One region of the Lysobacter sp. Root604 genome, then DNA from elsewhere that is predicted to be linked to it. Evidence: predicted binding sites of a transcription regulator. Region 1 holds the regulator's gene; each other region holds the start of a gene.
What was found. The regulator HrcA, encoded in region 1, represses chaperone genes, less so after heat shock. The targets are predictions, from matches to a motif close to TTNGCACTCNNNNNNNNNGAGTGCNAA.

Region 1 (6,214 bases):
TCTATCACATCGCGCGAGCGCCGCTAAGACCGTTCCAGCGCAAGCCGGCGGCGGCACACAACGGGCACGAAAAAGGGGGCCGCAGCCCCCTTCTGATTTCGCTATGCCTCGGGCTCAGGAGGTCATCCGGTCCCAGAAACCCTTGACCCCGTCCAGGAAGGTCGAGGAACGCGGCGAATGCTTGCGCGCCCCCTCGCCGATGAAGGTCGCTTCGAACTTTTCCAGCAACTCGCGCTGTTCGACGGTCAGATTGACCGGGGTTTCCACCACCACCCGACAATACAGATCGCCCGGCTTGCGGCTGCGCACCGACTTCACGCCCTTGTCGCGCAGGCGGAACAGCTTGCCGCTCTGGGTCTCGAACGGAATACGCAGCTCGACCTCGCCGCCCAACGTGGGCACGCGGATCGTATCGCCGAGCGCGGCCTGGGAAATGCGGATCGGCACCTCGCAGTGCAGGTCGTCGCCGTCGCGCTGGAAGATCTCGTGCTCGCGCACGCGCACTTCCACGTACAGATCGCCCGGCGGCGAACCGGCCGGGCCGGCCTCGCCCTCGCCGGTCAGGCGGATGCGGTCGCCGTTGTCGACGCCGGCCGGAATCTTGACCTGCAGGGTCTTGGTGCGTTCCACCCGGCCCTGGCCGTGGCAGTCCTTGCAGGGATCGGCGATGGTCTGGCCGCGGCCGCCGCAATGCGGGCAGGCCTGCTGCATCGAGAAGATGCCGCGCTGGAAGCGGACCTGGCCGCGGCCGCTGCAGGTGGTGCAGGTTTCCAGCTTGCCGTCGGCCGAACCCGAGCCGTTGCAGGTGTCGCATTCGTCCAGGGTCGGGATTTCGATCTGCTTGTCCAGGCCGCCGACCGCCTCTTCCAGCGACAGCTCCATCACATAGCCGATATCGGCGCCGCGGCGCGGACCGCGCTGGCCGCCACCGCCGCCGAAGATGTTGCCGAAGATGTCGCCGAAAATATCGCCCATGTCGGCGTAGCCAGGCCCGCCGCCGCCACCGCCCATGCCGTGCTCGAAGGCGGCGTGGCCGTGCTGGTCGTAGGCGCGCCGACGATTGGCGTCGGACAGCACCTCGTAGGCCTCCTTGCACTCCTTGAACGCCGCCTCGGCGGCGTTGTCGCCGGGATTGCGGTCGGGATGGTGCTTCATCGCGCAGCGCCGATAGGCCTTCTTCAGGTCGTCGTCGCTGGCGTTGCGGGCCACGCCCAGCACTTCGTAATAGTCGCGTTTGCTCATGGGCCGGGATTCGTGATTCGGGATTCGTGATTCGTTACGGCGCAAAACTCAGGGACGGAACCGGTGGGAGAATAGCGAAAGGAGCGGGAAAACCCGCTCCTTCCAATCTCTAATCCCTAATCCCGAATCACGGCTTCTGATCGTCCTTGACCTCGGTGAACTCGGCGTCGACCACGTCGTCGGACTTGGCGCCGGCGTTGCCGCCCGCGTCCGCGCCCGGCTGCTGGGCCTGGACCGCCGCGAACAGGGCCTGAGCGGCCTCTTCCAGGGCCTTGGACTTGGCCTCGATCTGGCCCTTGTCGTCGCCCTTCATCGCGGTCTCGAGCTCGGCGATCGCGCCCTCGGTGCGGCCGATCGCGTCGCCCGGCAGCTTCTCACCGTGCTCCTTGATCGTGCTGCGCGCCATGTGGATCAGGCCGTCGGCCTGGTTGCGGGCCTGGACCAGGTCGTGGAACTTCTGGTCTTCCTCGCGGTTGGCTTCCGCGTCGGCGACCATCTTGGCGATCTCGTCCTCGGACAGGCCCGAACCGGCCTTGATCTCGACCTTCTGTTCCTTGCCGGTCTTCTTGTCCTTGGCCGACACGTGCAGGATGCCGTTGGCGTCGATGTCGAAGGACACCTCGACCTGCGGCATGCCGCGCGGCGAGGGCTCGATGCCGGACAGGTCGAAACGCGCCAGCGACTTGTTGTAGCGGGCCTGCTCGCGTTCGCCCTGCAGCACGTGCACGGTCACGGCCGACTGGTTGTCCTCGGCGGTGGAGAAGGTCTGCGAGGCCTTGGTCGGTACCGTGGTGTTCTTCTCGATGATCTTGGTGAACACGCCGCCCAGGGTTTCGATGCCCAGGCTCAGCGGGGTCACGTCCAGCAGCAGCACGTCCTTGACCTCGCCGGCCAGCACGCCGCCCTGGATCGCCGCGCCGACAGCCACGGCCTCGTCCGGGTTGACGTCCTTGCGCGGTTCCTTGCCGAAGAACTCGGCCACGGCCTGCGCGACCTTGGGCATGCGGGTCTGACCGCCGACCAGGATCACTTCGCTGATGTCGCCCGCGCGCAGGCCGGCGTCGTTGAGCGCGATGCGGCAGGGTTCGATGGTCTTCTTGACCAGGTCCTCGACCAGCGACTCCAGCTTGGTGCGGGTCAGCTTGATGTTGAGGTGCTTCGGGCCCGACGCGTCGGCGGTCACGTAGGGCAGATTGACTTCGGTCTGCTGGGCGCTGGACAGCTCGATCTTGGCGCGCTCGGCGGCGTCCTTCAGGCGCTGCAGGGCCAGCGGATCCTTGCGCAGGTCGATGCCCTGGTCCTTCTGGAACTCTTCGACCAAGTAGTCGATGACGCGCTTGTCGAAGTCTTCGCCGCCCAGGAAGGTGTCGCCGTTGGTGGCCAGCACCTCGACCTGCATTTCGCCGTCGACCGAGGCGATCTCGATGATCGACACGTCGAAGGTGCCGCCGCCCAGGTCGTAGACCGCGACCTTGCGATCGCCGCCCTTCTTGTCCATGCCGTAGGCCAACGCCGCCGCGGTCGGCTCGTTGATGATGCGCTTGACCTCCAGGCCGGCGATCTTGCCCGCGTCCTTGGTGGCCTGACGCTGGCTGTCGTTGAAGTAGGCCGGCACGGTGATGACCGCCTCGGTGACGGTCTCGCCCAGGTAGGCCTCGGCGGTCTTCTTCATCTTGGCCAGCACTTCGGCCGAGATCTGCTGCGGCGCCATCTTCTTGCCGTCGGCGGTCGCCACCCAGGCGTCGCCGTTGTCGTGCTGGGCGATGCCGTAGGGCACCAGGTCCAGGTCCTTCTGCACTTCGGCGTCGGTGAACTTGCGGCCGATCAGGCGCTTCACCGCGTAGAAGGTGTTCTTGGGATTGGTGACGGCCTGGCGCTTGGCCGAAGCGCCGACCAGGACTTCGCCGTCCTTGGTGAAGGCCACGATGGACGGCGTGGTGCGATCGCCTTCCGCGTTCTCGATGACCTTGACGTTGCCGCCTTCCATGATCGCGACGCAGGAATTGGTCGTGCCCAGGTCGATGCCGATGATCTTGCCCATGGTGTTGCTCCCTCTCGAATGCTTTAGATGTTGCGGCTGCCGTTGCGGCGCCGATGTGCGTTATTTGGGGTCCGGTCGCGGGCGGTTCAAGCGCCCCCGCCCTCGCCCGCGCGCTCCGGCGCGCTCGCGCCGGCGACGGTTCAGGCGTCCTGGGCGACCACGACCAGGGCCGGGCGCAGCAGCCGCTCGTTCAGCAGCCAGCCCTTCTGGTAGACCTGGACCACGTGGTTGGGGGCGACGCCCGGGGCCGGGACCATGCTCATGGCCTGGTGCTGTTCGGGGTTGAACGGCTGGCCGGTGGGGTCGACCGCGATCAGACCGTTGTCGCCGGCGACCTTGAGCAGCTGGCGCAGGGTCAGTTCCATGCCCTCGCGCAGCGCGCTGGCGTCGCCGCCGGCCGCGGCCAGGCCGGCTTCCAGGCTGTCGATCACCGGCAGCAGGTCGCCGAGCAGGCGCTCGTTGGCGAACTTGCGCGCCGTGTCGATGTCGCGCGCCAGACGCTTGCGTTGGTTGTCGAGTTCGGCGCGCTCGCGCAGCGCGTCCTCGCGGACCTGGGCCAGTTCGGCGCGCAGGGTCTCGACCTCGTTCGGCGCGGCGGCGGAAGCCGGGTCCTGCGCGTCGGGGTGGAGTTCGGTATTCGGATCGTGGTGGCTCATGCTGGGCTGGTCCTGGCGGTATATCCGCGACAGGGGCAGCTATTGGGGCCAAGCCCGGACCGTTCAAGTGCGCGCCGCGCAGAAGTGCCGGCATCTGCGGCGATCGTGCGGCAACGGCGGCGACCGGGGTGGTTCGATGCCGTTTTTGGGACGATGGGCATAGCCGCAGGGGCTATCGCGCCGCTATCGGCATCATTGAGCGCGAGCGGCGCAAGCCGCGARCGCGYGAGTCGGCGACCGACGCGGGCCCGGCTTCGGCTGGAACCTCGGTGATCGGCGGYCTTCGGCTTCGGGSATCGCGGCTCACGCCGCTCCTACCCCAAAGCGGCGATCGGCGACGGCGATGGCCTTGGGCAGCAGCGACGCGAGTCGCGGCCTAAGCCACCAATGGCGACGCCCACCCCGCCTCGCCCGCTTCCTGTGGGAGCGGCGTGAGCCGCGATGCCGAAGCGGTGGCGCGCCGAGGCAGGTAGAAAAAACCGAAGCCAATACCCGCAGCACGACGGTTTTCGCGATCGCGGCTCACGCCGCTCCCACAGGAAGCCAAGGTCCGCGCCAGCGGACAGAAGGCCAAGTCCCCAGACACGCGCCCCGCTCAAGCCTCGGGCTTGAACGCATCCCCCAGGGCATCCGCCGCGGCCTGCACCACCGGGATCACCCGGTCGTAGGCCATCCGGGTCGGCCCGATCACGCCCAATACACCCAGCACCTGGCCGCCGGCGGTGTACGGCGCGGTCACCAGCGACACGCCTTCCAGCGGCGCCAGGCCGGTTTCCTCGCCGATGAAGATGCGCACGCCCGGGGCGTGGATGGTGCGCTCCAGCAGCTGCAGGATCTCGCGCTTGCGCGCGAAGGCCTCGAACAGCTCCCGCAGGCGATCCACGTCGGACAGCTCCTGCACGCCCATCAGCCGGGTCTGCCCGGCCAGCACCATGTCGTCGTCGCGGTCCGGCGCCAGCGCCTGCTCGGCCAGCTCGACCGACTGCGCCAGCAACGCGGCCATTTCCGACTGCGCGCTGCGCAGCTCGTGCAGCAGGGTGGCGCGGATGTCGGCGACCGGGCGCCCGGCGAAATGGCTGTTGAGGTAGTTGGCGACCCGCTCCAGCTCGCCGGCGTCGTAGGGCCGCTTGGTCTGGATGATGCGGTTCTGCACGTCGTGATCGGCGAACACCAGGATCGCGAGCACGCGCTGCGCGTCCAGCGGGACGAAATCGATGCGCCGGAACGCGAACTGCTCGCGCTTGGGCACGCTGACCACGCCGACGAAATGGGTCATCGCCGACAGCAGCTCCGAAGCGCTGCCGAGCAGGGCCTGGGTGCCCGAACCGGTCGGCAGCTCGTTGCGCAGGCGCGCCAGGTCGCCCTCGGGCAGCGGCCGCACCTGCAGCAGCGAATCCACGAACAAGCGATAGCCCTGCGCGGTCGGGATGCGCCCGGCCGAGGTATGCGGCGCGCTGAGCAGGCCGGCGTCCTCCAGGTCGGACAGGATGTTGCGGATGGTCGCCGCGCTCACGTCCAGGCCGGCATGGCGCGCCAGCGTCTGCGAGCCCACCGGTTCGCCACTGTGGATGTAGCGCCCGATCAGCGTGCGCAACAACTGGCGCGCGCGCGGGTCCAGGCTGAGGTCGGAAGAACGGCGATTCATCGCTGTCGATATAAGCGCGCCGGGCGGTGGGCGCAAGCGCGGCGATGCGCGCGCGCCATTCATGCGGCCGGAGGCCCGTGTGAGAGCGCCCCCGGCGGGCTGGCCTTGCGGGGCCTGGCAGCCACGCAATCGCGGCTCACGCCGCTCCCACAGGAAGCGTGCCTGCACGCACCGCTAGTCGGTCGGGTTTGCGGTAGGAGCGACGCAAGTCGCGACCGCGCCATCGAGCCACGACGTAGCTTCCGTTCGTCGCCCTCCTCCCCAAGCTCGATGCCTAACGGGTTCCGCCCTCCCGTCGGAGCGACGTAACCCGCGATCGCGCCGCCCGCACTCGAAACTCGCCTGCCGCCGCCCAATCTCAACCCTGGAGACTAATCCGACACAGATTGGCGGCATTCCCTGCTAGCCCGGTCACCCCCGACCCGGCACAATCGCCGCTCCACAACGCCGCCAGCGCATGCTCACCCACCTTTCTCTCAAGCATTTCGTCGTGGTCAGCGCGGCCGAACTCTCGTTCGGCCCGGGCTTGACCGTGATCTCCGGCGAAACCGGCGCCGGCAAGTCGCTGTTGGTCGACGCCCTGGGCCTGATCAGCGGCCTGCGCGCCGACAGCGGCGTGGTCCGCCACGG
Region 2 (6,214 bases), on a different contig from region 1:
GACACGGTGATCTTCGACCTGGACATGATCACCAGCAAGCAGCGGCCGGATTTCGAGTTCCTGGAGTACTACTGCGCGCGCGACGACGGTTTCGACATTCCCTTGCCGGCGGCGGCGACGTTCGAGAACGCCTGCGAGGACCCGGCCGCGCCGAAACTCGAATTCCGCGCGCGCGCCGACCAGGCCTGGGACTGCGCGAACTGCGCGCGCCAGGGCCTGCCCACGCAATGGGTGCGCACCGATCCCGCGCCGGATGCGGCGATGCCGTAAGACGCGCGAACGACCGCGGGATCTTCGCGGGTCCTTGGCGAAGTCGTGCGCCGCGACCGTGCAAGGCGACCACGATCCTGTGCTGTAGCAGCGGCGCAAGCCGCGACCGCGCCGTAGCCGAAGTGGCGCAGTCGCGGCTCACGCCGCGCCTACCCCAAAGCCCGCGCGGCGATATTCGCAGGAGACGTTGGTGCGAACAGGTGGCGACGGTTCCCCTGTGGGAGCGGCGTGAGCCGCGATCGCGTGGTGGCCGAAGTGGCGTCATCGCGGCTCACGCCGCTCCCACAGAAAGCGGCAGGCCATCGCTGCGAGTAGGCCATCGCTGCGAGTAGGCACCTGCAGCTAGGGAAGGCCTCTCCCGCTGGTTCTGTCTTCCCAAAAAACGAACGCCCGCATCTCGCGGGCGCTCGTCATAGCGGCAGTAGCCGCGATTACGGAATCAACACGCAGCTAGCCGGCTTGCTCGAAGTGAACAACGCATTGCTCGCCCACTCCGGATGATCGATGAAGGGATTGCGGTTGCCCTGGAAGCTGAAGATCACTTCGTTGCGTTCCAGTTCGGCGGCGTCCGGCGGATCCTGGGTGTGCCAGGCCAGCAGCGTGCTCAGCAGGCCCATATAAGCCGGCGAGGACGAGGTGATCACGATCTTGCTGCGGTCGTCGGTGAGCTCCAGATCCGGCTCGCCCTGGCCGGTGACCGGATGGCTGTCGCCTTCGTAGCGGATCGCCATGTACAGCACCGCACGCGCCATGTTGCCCTTCATGTGGTTCCAGACCTGGAACGAGCCGGCGTTGCCGTCGGGCGTCTTGACCCAGTTGGAATTGCCCGGATACACGCCGCTACCGCCGCCGTAGCCGGCGTTGGCCTCGGTGATGCGCTCGCCGCAACCGCTGGCCAGGGTGCAGTCCGCGTACGGCTTGTTGCCGCGGTCGGCGTTCCAGGTCGCGTCGGTCAGGTACAGCATGTGGGTGTCGGTGTAGGGCGCGTAGGGCAGACCGAGGTTGCCGGTGGTGCTGCCGAAGCCCAGCGAGTTCGGCCAGGTGTGCTCGCGGTTGTACTTCAGGCCGCTGCCGCTGCCCGCGCGGTCGGTGACCTTGAGGTAGCTGCGGTTGCGATAGGCGTCGAGGATGCGGCCGGAATTGTTCGGATCCTCGTCGGCGATCTCCAGGATGGTCCAGGTGTTGGTGGTGCCGCCGCTGTAGGGATAAACCGTGTGGCCCTTGATGGTCTCGTGCAGCGAGCAGCGCAGCTGGCTGGCGCTGCTGGTGTTGACGTGGGCGTAGTAACCGCCGCCACCGCCGCCGCTGGCCACGCTGAAGTTGACCACGGTGTTGGCGGACGGATGCGCGCCGCCGCTGTCGGTGACCTGCGCGGCGACCACGGTGTAGGTACAGCTCTCGCCCGCGACCAGCGCGGTGCCGGTGGAGGCGGTGAAGCTGGTGCCGCTGGACGGGTAGGTCAGCGCGATCGTGCCCGAGCTCGCGCACTGCAGCGTGAGCGCGCCGCTGCCCAGGGTCACCGCTTCGCTGAAGCTGACCGCCAGATCGCCGGCGGCCGGGAAGCTGTTGCTGCCGTTGGCCGGTGTGGTCGAGGTCACGGTCGGCGCCGGGTTCGGCGTCGAGAACGTCTGGCCGGCGTTGCAGGCGCCGAAGCTCTGCGCGGCGGAGGCCTGCCAAGTGAAGTTGGCGTAAGTGCTGCCGCTGCCCGACAGGCGCAGCGAGGTGCCGGCCGCCGTCGAGCCGCTTTCGGAGACCGGCAGGTTGGTGCTTGTCATGCCCGCGGCCGGGCCGCTGGAAGCGGTGATCGCGCCCTCGTAGCTGAGGAACTGGACCACGTTGCCGCTGCCGTCGACCAGCGCGAAGCCGTCGTTGCTGCCGTTCTGGATGCCGTTGGTGGGATAGCTCAGCACGCCGATGCGCACGCTGCCGCCGCAGGACACCAGGCTGCCGGCGGGCAGCAGGTCGTTGTCGTAACTGGTGGCGGCCGACGGCGTCGAGCCGTTGTACAGATAGATGCGGTAATTGCTGAGGGTTTCGCCGGCGGTGGCGACGACCTCGATCTTCTCGCCGACGTCGCCCGCGGAGGTGGCGTCGTCGTAGTGGAATTCGTTGATGAAGACGGCGGCCGGCGCGGCGGTGGGCAGCGCGGCGGCCATCAGCAGGCTCAGGCAGGACAGGCTCAGACAGGAACGACGTAATGACAACGACATTGGGCGACTCCCTTTCCCCAGGTAGTCGCCGGAGTCTAGTCGGCCTTTGTGACATCGTCTGCCGCAGCGCAGCAGGCGGCGTCGTCTACAAGACCACCCGTGTGCCCTTGGTGAGCGTGGCCCGTGGACGGCCGGTGCGCAGCTCGGCCAGCTGCTCGGCGATTTCCACCAGCGGCGCCTTGGACTTGGTCGGGGTGTCGCGGAAGGCCACGATCAGGCGCAGTTCCAGCGGGTCCTCGACCAGCAGGGCGTCGGCGGCGGCCACCGAATCCATTTCGGTGTCGGCCGACAGGTTCATCTTGCCGCGCCCCGTCGCCAGCCATTCGAACTGCACGCCGGTAATCAGCGCGACCTCGCGCAGATGCGCGACGCTGGGGAATTTGCCCTGCGCGCTTTCCCAGTGGCCGACCGCGCTACGCTGCACGCCGACGGCCGAACCCAGGGCTGCTTGCGACATGCCGGCGTGGCGCCGGGCCAGTCGAATCCGTTGTTGAGGCGTCATCCTTGCGCTCCTTGCTAGGTGGGTTAGGGGTTTTTGCCTAAGAAATAGCCATTTGCTACCAAAAGTCACTAGGCGACCAATAGAGAGGAGACCTTGTGTGCTTTCGGTAGCAATATGAGCTTACTGGGTGGTCGTAAGTCAATGGTGACGGCGTTCATGCTTTCGCGGTGCCACCAGGAGTCGGCAGATTTCGCGACCAGGCACCTAGAAAATGTGACGTGGAGTGAACACCATCCACTCACGCCAACAAGGATGTGGGCAAACGACACGAGGTCGGTTCGGGGGAAGGGGCGCAGGATCGCGCCATGCTGAGGACGGCCGTCTCCGCACCAAAGAGCGCGTTCCACGGGACGCGCTCTTTTCTTTTGGGCGATCGGAACGCGCGCGAACGATGCGCAGCGCGATGCGAATCGCAAGCCAGCTTCCACTCGATGCTTCGATTGCGCCTGCTTTGGGGCAGGAGCGGCGTAAGCCGCGAGCGGGCCACCACTGCGACGACGCGATCGCGGCTTACGCCGCTCCCACACGGACAGATGCGTTTGCGGGCGATGCATTCGATGCGTCCGGGTCCAGGGGCGGGCGCGGGCCGGCCTGTCGTGGTGCCTGCCGTGGGTGTGGGGCCTGCTTTGGGGTAGGAGCGGCGCAAGCCGCGACCGCGCGACTTCGGCGGCGACGCGGTCGCGGCTTGCACCGCTGCTACAGGGAGGGACTGCCGCCACCGCCGCCGCTCCAGCATGAGAGGCCTCCGCCTCCGCTCCAGCACGAGGGCTCCCGCCGCCGCCCGAAGGCTGCGCGGGCCTACCGCCCGGCGGCCAATCGCATCCCGGCGCTTGAAAAGCCCCGCCGCCGCCCCATCTCGTGGCTATCCCGGTTCGCCGGGCGTTTTTTGTCCCCGGCATTGGCACTCCGCCGGGGCGACTGCTAAAATTACCGTTCTTTCTCCACCCATTCAGTCACTTACAGAGGTCGCCATGAATCTCAAGCCGCTTTACGACCGCGTTGTGGTCAAGCCGATCGAAGCCGACGAAGTCTCCGCCGGCGGCATCATCATCCCCGACGCCGCCAAGGAAAAGTCGACCAAGGGCGAAGTCGTCGCCGTCGGCGAAGGCAAGGCCCTGGACAACGGCAGCCTGCGCGCGCCGAAGCTCAAGGTCGGCGACAAGGTCATCTACGGCCAGTACTCGGGCAGCTCCTACAAGCAGGACGGCATCGAATACAAGATCCTCAAGGAAGACGACGTCCTCGCGATCGTCGGCTAAGAGCCGAGATTCGGGATTGGAGATTCGGGATTCGTAAAGCGCTTGCGCTGTGATCCCGCCCAACCCGACGTCTGCTCCCGCTCTTGCCAATCCCGAATCCCAAATCTCAAATCCCGGAGTTTCAAAATGGCTGCCAAAGAAATTCGTTTCGGTGAGGACGCTCGCGCCAAGATGGTGCGCGGCGTCAACGTGCTCGCCAATGCCGTCAAGGCCACCCTCGGTCCGAAGGGCCGCAACGTCGTGCTCGAGAAGAGCTTCGGCGCGCCGACGATCACCAAGGACGGCGTGTCCGTCGCCAAGGAGATCGAACTGGCCGACAAGTTCGAGAACATGGGCGCGCAGATGGTGAAGGAAGTCGCTTCCAAGACCTCCGACAACGCCGGCGACGGCACCACCACCGCGACCGTGCTGGCCCAGGCGCTGATCCGCGAGGGCATGAAGGCGGTCGCCGCCGGCATGAACCCGATGGACCTCAAGCGCGGCATCGACAAGGCCGTGATCGGCGCCGTCGAAGAGCTGAAGAAGATCTCCAAGCCGTCGTCGACGAGCAAGGAAATCGCCCAGGTCGGCGCGATCTCGGCCAACTCCGACGCCGACATCGGCGACCTGATCGCCCAGGCGATGGACAAGGTCGGCAAGGAAGGCGTGATCACCGTCGAGGACGGTTCGGGTCTGGAGAACGAGCTCGACGTCGTCGAGGGCATGCAGTTCGACCGCGGCTACCTGTCGCCGTACTTCATCAACAACCAGCAGTCGATGTCGGCCGAGCTGGACGACCCGTTCGTGCTGCTGTACGACAAGAAGATCTCCAACGTGCGCGACCTGCTGCCGGTGCTGGAAGGCGTCGCCAAGGCCGGTAAGCCGCTGCTGATCGTCGCCGAGGAAGTCGAAGGCGAAGCGCTGGCGACCCTGGTGGTCAACACCATCCGCGGCATCGTCAAGGTCTGCGCCGTCAAGGCCCCGGGCTTCGGCGACCGTCGCAAGGCGATGCTGGAAGACATGGCCGTGCTGACCGGCGGCACCGTGATCTCCGAGGAAGTCGGCCTGCAGCTCGAGAAGGCCACGATCAAGGATCTGGGCCGCGCCAAGAAGGTGCAGGTCTCCAAGGAGAACACCACCATCATCGACGGCGCCGGCGACGGCGACTCGATCCAGGCCCGCATCAAGCAGATCAAGGCCCAGATCGAAGAGACCTCGTCGGACTACGACCGCGAGAAGCTGCAGGAGCGCGTGGCCAAGCTGGCCGGCGGCGTTGCGGTGATCAAGGTCGGCGCTTCGACCGAGATCGAGATGAAGGAAAAGAAGGCACGCGTTGAAGACGCGCTGCACGCCACCCGCGCTGCCGTGGAAGAAGGCATCGTCCCGGGCGGCGGCGTCGCGCTGCTGCGCGCCAAGGCCGCGATCGCGGGCCTGAAGGGCGCCAACGAAGACCAGAACCACGGCATCCAGATCGCCCTGCGCGCGATGGAAGCCCCGCTGCGCGAGATCGTCACCAACGCCGGCGAAGAGCCCTCCGTCATCCTCAACAAGGTGCAGGAAGGTTCGGGCGCGTTCGGTTACAACGCCGCCAACGGCGAATACGGCGACATGCTCGAGTTCGGCATCCTGGACCCGACCAAGGTCACCCGCACCGCGCTGCAGAACGCGGCTTCGATCGCCGGTCTGATGATCACGACCGAGGCGATGGTCGCCGAGCTGCCGAAGAAGGACGAGCCGGCGATGCCGGGCGGCGGTGGCATGGGCGGCATGGGCGGCATGGATTTCTAAGTCCGTAACACCCGCAAAACGCAAACGAAAAGCCCCGCAGCGATGCGGGGCTTTTTTGTTGCGCGCGATCGCGGCCATTTGCGGCGCGCCGTCGATCTGACTAGGCTCGAACGACGGACGACCGACCACATGGAGCGCGATATGAAGATGCGGATTGAGTTTGTGCGCAAACTTTGCGTAAAAAATGCACTCAAAAAATTCAGTGT
Region 3 (6,214 bases), on a different contig from region 1:
GCAGCGGCGGCATACCGGACGTCCACACCTACACCGTCTACGACGAATCCGGCCGTTGGTTGGGCGACTACGACACCACCGGAAAGGCGTTGCAACAGGCGATCTGGTTGGACGGCCTCCCGGTCGGTCTGCTGGCCGGTGCCGGCGCCAACCAGAAACTCCATTACATCGAACCCGACCACCTGGGCACCCCGCGCGCCGTCATCGACCGCACCCGCGACGTCGCTATCTGGACTTGGGCGCTACAGGGCGAGGCGTTCGGCAACAGCCCGCCGAATCAAGACCCGGACCTGGACAGCACCGCGTTCGTGCTGGACATGCGGTTCCCGGGGCAGCGGTATGACATGGCGAGCGGACTTAACTACAACTACTTCCGGGATTACGATGCGGCGAGTGGGCGGTACGTGCAGTCGGATCCGATCGGCTTGCGGGGTGGGATCACAACCTACGGCTACGCTGGTGCAGATCCGTTGACCTATAGCGATCCCCTCGGGCTTGCAAAAATGAACCTTTTTCCGCCGAATACCGGTGCCTGGCGCCTGTTTGAGAAGATTCCGGACAGCGATGATGAATGCCTGGTCGGTGGCCACGGGACGCCGTTCTATGTAGCAAAGCAGTCTCCTGCGCAACTGGCGGATAGAATAAGCAATGACGCTGCTTGTCGGGATAAGCGCATCATCTTGTATGCGTGCAATACCGGAGTTCGACCGGAAGAAGGAAGCAAGAAGGCGTATGGTGCGAGGCTGGCAAAGGAAACGGGGCAGTGGGTAGGGGCGCCAAACAATTGGGGGTGGCTCATCCCAGAAAATGAACTCGGCATTGCCTGGTACTTGATAGCTCCGAGCATTCACCATCTCGACTATCACACGGATGAAGGAGCAGTGATGGCCGACGGAGTGTCATCGACTGAGGTTGGCGATTGGGTACATTTCTCGCCGAACTAGGAGGCGCGTATGAAAGGAATGGTCGTGGCTTTGTTTTTGTTCGGTGCGACTATGGCGAGTGCGCAGGATCGTGTGACCCTGGCAAACCAAAGTCATAGCCTCTCTGAGAGTGAGTTGGCCATTCTTTCGGATCAGGCGAATGCTGGTTCAAAGGAGGCCGCTATAAGGCTCTCAGATAGATACTTCTATGATCTGACGAAAGGTCAACAACGAAAGATGCGGGTAAAGGCGCTCGAATGGGCGCTGATCGGTGCTGAGAACGGCTCCGCAGAGTCTCAGTTCCAGGCGTACTCACTATTGAGTACGAGTGATGAAAGATCAAAGCAGATCAGGGCACTGTTCTGGTTGAAGCAATCTGCCGCTAATGGCTATGTTGATGCGCAAGTCCAACTTAAGAGCTGTCCGAGCATTGAAGCTAGGCGTCTCTCCGGAACTCCATGTTTTGGCTCGCAATCGGAGTGATGTAGCAAACTTGTAAGAGCTTCCTGGCTCGCTCTGGGTCTCGTTGGGCATCTCTCAGCCATAAGCGATGACTTAAGTGGAAGTGATCGCGGGCGCAAGGCAGTTGATCGGTGAGTCCCGAAACAGGGTCAGAGTGGACCATGTAGAAGGCTGCCTGGCCCGCATGTCGCTCAACCGCGTCTCGCGCCCGGTTCAGTAGAAGCTGGCTTCGCGCCGCACCTGGGCCTGCCCCGCGCGGCGACACGCAGGAACCGCTGCAGCTCACAGAGAACCTAGGCAGTGATGCATACGGAGTAACGACCCGGCATGCGCCGCGGCCCTTATTGCAACCAGAAGCAGGGGTCAGAGTGGGCTTTCTAGAAAGTCCACTCGGACCCCTGTTTACTCTTGGCCCTGTGGTCGGCGCTGCTGCCGCTGGTTCTGAGCCTGCTCAGCCTGGTGCGGCTGTGGTCGGCCTGGCGCGCGCCGGACTTCGGCTTCTGGCGCAAGATCCGCCACAGCCTGGCCCTGCTGGTGTTCCTGGCTGCGGCCTGGGGCCTGTGGTTCTGGAACGTGCTGCCCTGGAAGCTGTAAGCGGGCGGCGGGCCGGTCCCACGGGGCCGGCCCCCCTGCCGAAGGTCAGGGCTTGGGGCCGCCTAGTGCGGCCCCACGTCGTTTACAGGGGCGCGATGACCGTGCGGTTGCGGCCGGGCCGCTCGGTTCAGGGGGCGGCTTGGTGTCGGGCCCGGACCGGATCGGCGTTCGTTCTATCCACGCAACACTGCGGAACTTCCGGGGTCTTTAGCAGTCATAGACCCCGACTGCTAAGATGGCTGCCATGACCCAGATCCCCCTCTCGAACGCCCTAGTCGCCAACAACCTGCCTGTGCCCAGCGCGCTCGGTTCGCTGGACGCGTATATCGGCGCGGTGCACCGCATCCCGGTGCTGACCGCCGAGGACGAGCAGGACTTGGCGCGTCGCTTCCGCGACGAAGAAGACCTCGACGCCGCCCGCGAGCTGGTGCATTCGCACCTGCGCTTCGTGGTGCACGTCGCCCGTGGCTATAACGGTTACGGCCTGCAGATCGGCGACCTGATCCAGGAAGGCAACATCGGCCTGATGAAGGCGGTGAAGCGCTTCGACCCGGAACAGGGCGTGCGCCTGGTCTCGTTCGCGGTCCATTGGATCCGCGCCGAGATGCACGAGTTCATCCTCAAGAACTGGCGCATCGTCAAGGTCGCCACGACCAAGGCGCAGCGCAAGCTGTTCTTCAACCTGCGCAAGAGCAAGAAGCGCCTGGGTTGGATGAACGCCGAGGAAGTCAGCCAGGTCGCCAAGGACCTCAACGTCTCCGAGCGCGAAGTGCTGGAGATGGAGTCGCGCCTGTCCGGCCGCGACGTCGGTTTCGATGCGCCGGCCGACGAGGACGACGACCACGCGCCGCCGTCGCCGGCCGCGTACCTGCGCGCGCACGACGAGGACCCGTCGCAGAGCTACGAGCGCGAGGACGAGGAAGACAACCAGCTCGCTCTGCTGCGCGAAGGCCTGTCGGGCCTGGACGAGCGTTCGCGCGACATCGTCAAGCGCCGCTGGCTGGACGCCGACAGCAAGATCACGCTGCAGGAACTGGCCGACGAATATGGCGTCAGCGCCGAGCGCATCCGCCAGATCGAAGCCAACGCGCTGAAGAAGATGCGGGCGCTGTTCGCGGCCTGATCCGCGGTAGCCAACGCAACCAAAACGGCCCGGGAAACCGGGCCGTTTCGTTTTGGGCGCCGCCTCAGGGCGTCGCGTTCAAGGCCTGCCCCAGGCGGCGATACATCGACAGCAACTGCGTGGACGAGCGGACGCCGGCCTGGCCCTGACTGAGGTTGAGGTCGCGGGTTTCGGCCTGCAGCAGGCGGCTCAGATCCGCGACCGGCAGTTCCCCATCCGGATGCCGGTAGACCGCATCGATCAGGATGAAGCGCGGCACCTGCGGAAAGTCGCGCATCGCCTGTTGCAGCATGGCCCGGAACGCGGCGTCCGGCGTTTGCCCCGGGGCGGGGTGGGCATGTTCGATGCGGCTGCGCGCGAAGGTCTCGTCGCGGTAGCGTTTCCAGCCCAGTTCGTCCGTCTGCGCCAGGCCGGCTTCGTCGCCGACGCTCTGCTGCAGGAAGGCCAGCACGCGCAGGGCCTCGAAATCGCCGGCGCTGCTGTAGGCGCGTTCGCGCAGGGTCGCGGCGTGGCGGGCGTGGAACGCCGAGAAGTCGAGTTCGTCCTCCGCGTCCGCGGCCAGACGCCCGAGCACGATCCGGCCCAGCGCCGAACTCGCCGGATAGGAGTGCGCGCCGACCAGGAGCTGGCAGCGATCGAGGTCGGCGACGCCGAGTTTGCGCTCGCTGTCGATCAACAGCGGCCACAGGCAATCCCATTCGGCGCGTTCGCGCTTCTGCGCGGACCACAGGCGCGCCATCAGGTCGTGCAGCGCGTCGCGCGCGGCCGCGTTCTGGCCGTAGTTCCACCAGTCGCTGCGCCAGTCGAAGGCGCGCGCCAGCGCGCGGTCCAGGGCGACGCGGTCGCCGGCTTCGGCTTTGCGGTAGTCCTCGTCGTGCAGCGTCAGGTAGTCGGTGCCGCCGAACACGGCGTAGGACATTTTCTCGGCGCCGACATGCGACTCGCGCACTTTGGAGGCCTGCACCAGGTCGTAGGCGCCGCGCTCGTCGCCGGTGGCGAGTTGGCAGTAGGCGTACAGGAAGGTCGCCTGCGGCGGCAACGCGCCAACGGTCTTCAGTCGCTTCCATAGCGGCAGCGCGCGCGGGCAGTCGTCGTTGCGGGTGTAGTGCAAGGCCAGCTCATAGACGATCAGCGGCTGGTCCGGCAGCAGTTCGTCGGCGCTGCGATGCAGTCGCTCCGAAGTCGCCGGCGCCAGCGCCCATAGCCGGTTGGCGACCACGAAGCGGCGTGCGGCGCCGCCTTTTTCGGCATAGGCGACTTCGCTGGCGATGGCTTCGGCCAGACGGCCGGTGTAGCCCATGTTGCCTTGCTGCTTGTCGCGGGCGTCGGCGGCGTCGCTTTCGACGCGGACCTGCTGCAGGAACTCCTCGACCGCGTCGGCGCTGGCGGGCGCTGCCTGGGCTTTGGCCGCGTCCGCGAACGGCGCGTGCGCCGCGGCGGCGGGCGCGCTGGGCGCGTCGCCGGAGGAGCAGGCGGCCAGCGCCAGCAGCAGCGGGGCGAGCGGCCGGTTCGCGATGGCGTTGGGGTGCGGTGCGTCGCTCATGGCGTCCCTGCGATGAGAGGAGGCGGGCCTCGGTCCGGGCGATGCTAACGCATCGTCGGCGCGCGCGGCCGGCGGCCGCGCGCGTGTGGACTGATCCTCGAATCCGAGTGCGCGGCGGACGCGGGGCGCGTCCGCCGCGCCGCGGCTAGTCGTCGCGATCGCCGAGGATGATGCGGGCGTGGCGCTGATAGCTCCAATACGCCCAGGCCCAGTTGATCAGCACGATCACGCGGTTGCGGAAGCCGATCAGGAAGAACACGTGCGCGGCCAGCCAGAACCACCAGGCCAGCAGGCCCGAGAGTTTGAAGCCGTGCACGTCGACCACCGCCGCCATGCGCCCGATCGTGGCCAGGTTGCCGTAGTCCTTGTAGCGGAACGGTGCGGTCGGCCGGCCTGCGAGGCGGTCGAGGATCGCGCGCGCGACGTATGCGCCCATCTGCTTGGCCGCGGGCGCGACGCCGGGCACCGGCTTGCCGTCCTGCTGCACGCTGGCCAAGTCGCCAGCGACGAAGATCTCCGGATGGCCGGGCACGCTGAGGTCGGGCTGCACCTGGACCCGGCCGGCGCGGTCGCGCGGCGCGTCCAGTAGCGCGCCCAGCTTGGACGCGGCCACGCCGGCGGCCCAGATCACTGTGCGCGCGGGCACGACGGTGTCGCCCAGGGTGTAGCCGTGCTCGTCGATCGCGTTGACCGGCGTGCCGGTGACGACTTCGACGCCGAGCTTCTGCAGCTGCTTGCGCGCCTTCTCCGACAGCTCCTCGGGGAAGCTGGACAGCACGCGCGGGCCGGCTTCGATCAGACGCACCTTGGCCTGGGCCGGGTCGATGCGGCGGAACTCGCGGCGCAGGGTCTTGCGCGCGATCTCGGCCAGGGTGCCGGCCAGTTCGACGCCGGTGGGGCCGCCGCCGACCACGGCGAAACTCAGCCAGGCCGCGCGTTCGGCTTCGTCCTGCGCCGCCTCGGCGCGTTCGAACGCGAGCAACAGGCGACGCCGGATGTGCAGGGCGTCGTCCAGGGTCTTCAGGCCGGGCGCGTCCTGCGCCCAGTCGTCGTGGCCGAAATAAGCATGGGAGGCTCCGCTGGCGAGCAGCAGCATGTCGTAGCCGATGCGGTCGCCGTCGGCGAGTTCGACCTCGCGCGCGGCTGCGTCCAGACCCACCACCTCGCCCAGCCGCACCTCGACGTTGCGCTGGCCGCGCAGGATGTGGCGCAGCGGGGCGGCGATGTCGGGCGAGGACAGCCCGGCGGTGGCCACCTGGTACAGCAGCGGCTGGAACAGGTGGTGGTTGCGGCGGTCGATCAGGGTGATGCGCACGTCGGCCGAGGTCAACGCGCGCGTGGTCCACAGGCCGCCGAAGCCGCCGCCCACGATCACGATATGCGCGACGCGCTTGCCGCCTCCCGGAGGTTCATGGCTCATGCGCGCGTCCTCAGTCTTCCAGACGCTGCCGCAGCAGGTCTTCCAGGGTGTGCTGGTCGGCGGCGAAGCGACGGATGCCGTCGGCGAGCTTGTCGGTGGCCATCGCGTCCTGGTTGTGCAGCCAGCGGAACTCGGCCTCGCTCATCGGG

Region 2: the regulator HrcA is predicted to act here: its motif matches at 3,881-3,907, upstream of ASD69_RS15675 (co-chaperone GroES).
Region 3: the regulator HrcA is predicted to act here: its motif matches at 2,187-2,213, upstream of rpoH (RNA polymerase sigma factor RpoH).

The regions. Positions count from the first base shown of each region.
Region 1 covers NZ_LMGS01000001.1:1,279,032-1,285,245, forward strand. Annotated here, with positions in the region: gene dnaJ (molecular chaperone DnaJ) at 115-1,242, opposite strand; gene dnaK (molecular chaperone DnaK) at 1,370-3,283, opposite strand; gene grpE (nucleotide exchange factor GrpE) at 3,424-3,939, opposite strand; gene hrcA (heat-inducible transcriptional repressor HrcA) at 4,535-5,584, opposite strand; gene recN (DNA repair protein RecN) at 6,042-6,214, shown strand, end outside.
Region 2 covers NZ_LMGS01000010.1:129,627-135,840, reverse strand. Annotated here, with positions in the region: gene ASD69_RS15690 (WG repeat-containing protein) at 1-270, shown strand, start outside; gene ASD69_RS15685 (endonuclease) at 702-2,480, opposite strand; gene ASD69_RS22505 (helix-turn-helix transcriptional regulator) at 2,566-2,982, opposite strand; gene ASD69_RS15675 (co-chaperone GroES) at 3,954-4,241, shown strand; gene groL (chaperonin GroEL) at 4,368-6,008, shown strand; gene ASD69_RS15665 (right-handed parallel beta-helix repeat-containing protein) at 6,150-6,214, shown strand, end outside.
Region 3 covers NZ_LMGS01000009.1:726,288-732,501, forward strand. Annotated here, with positions in the region: gene ASD69_RS11505 (RHS repeat-associated core domain-containing protein) at 1-944, shown strand, start outside; gene ASD69_RS21925 (hypothetical protein) at 954-1,406, shown strand; gene ASD69_RS11510 (hypothetical protein) at 1,794-1,979, shown strand; gene rpoH (RNA polymerase sigma factor RpoH) at 2,224-3,102, shown strand; gene ASD69_RS11520 (hypothetical protein) at 3,167-4,645, opposite strand; gene ASD69_RS11525 (NAD(P)/FAD-dependent oxidoreductase) at 4,791-6,065, opposite strand; gene tal (transaldolase) at 6,076-6,214, opposite strand, start outside.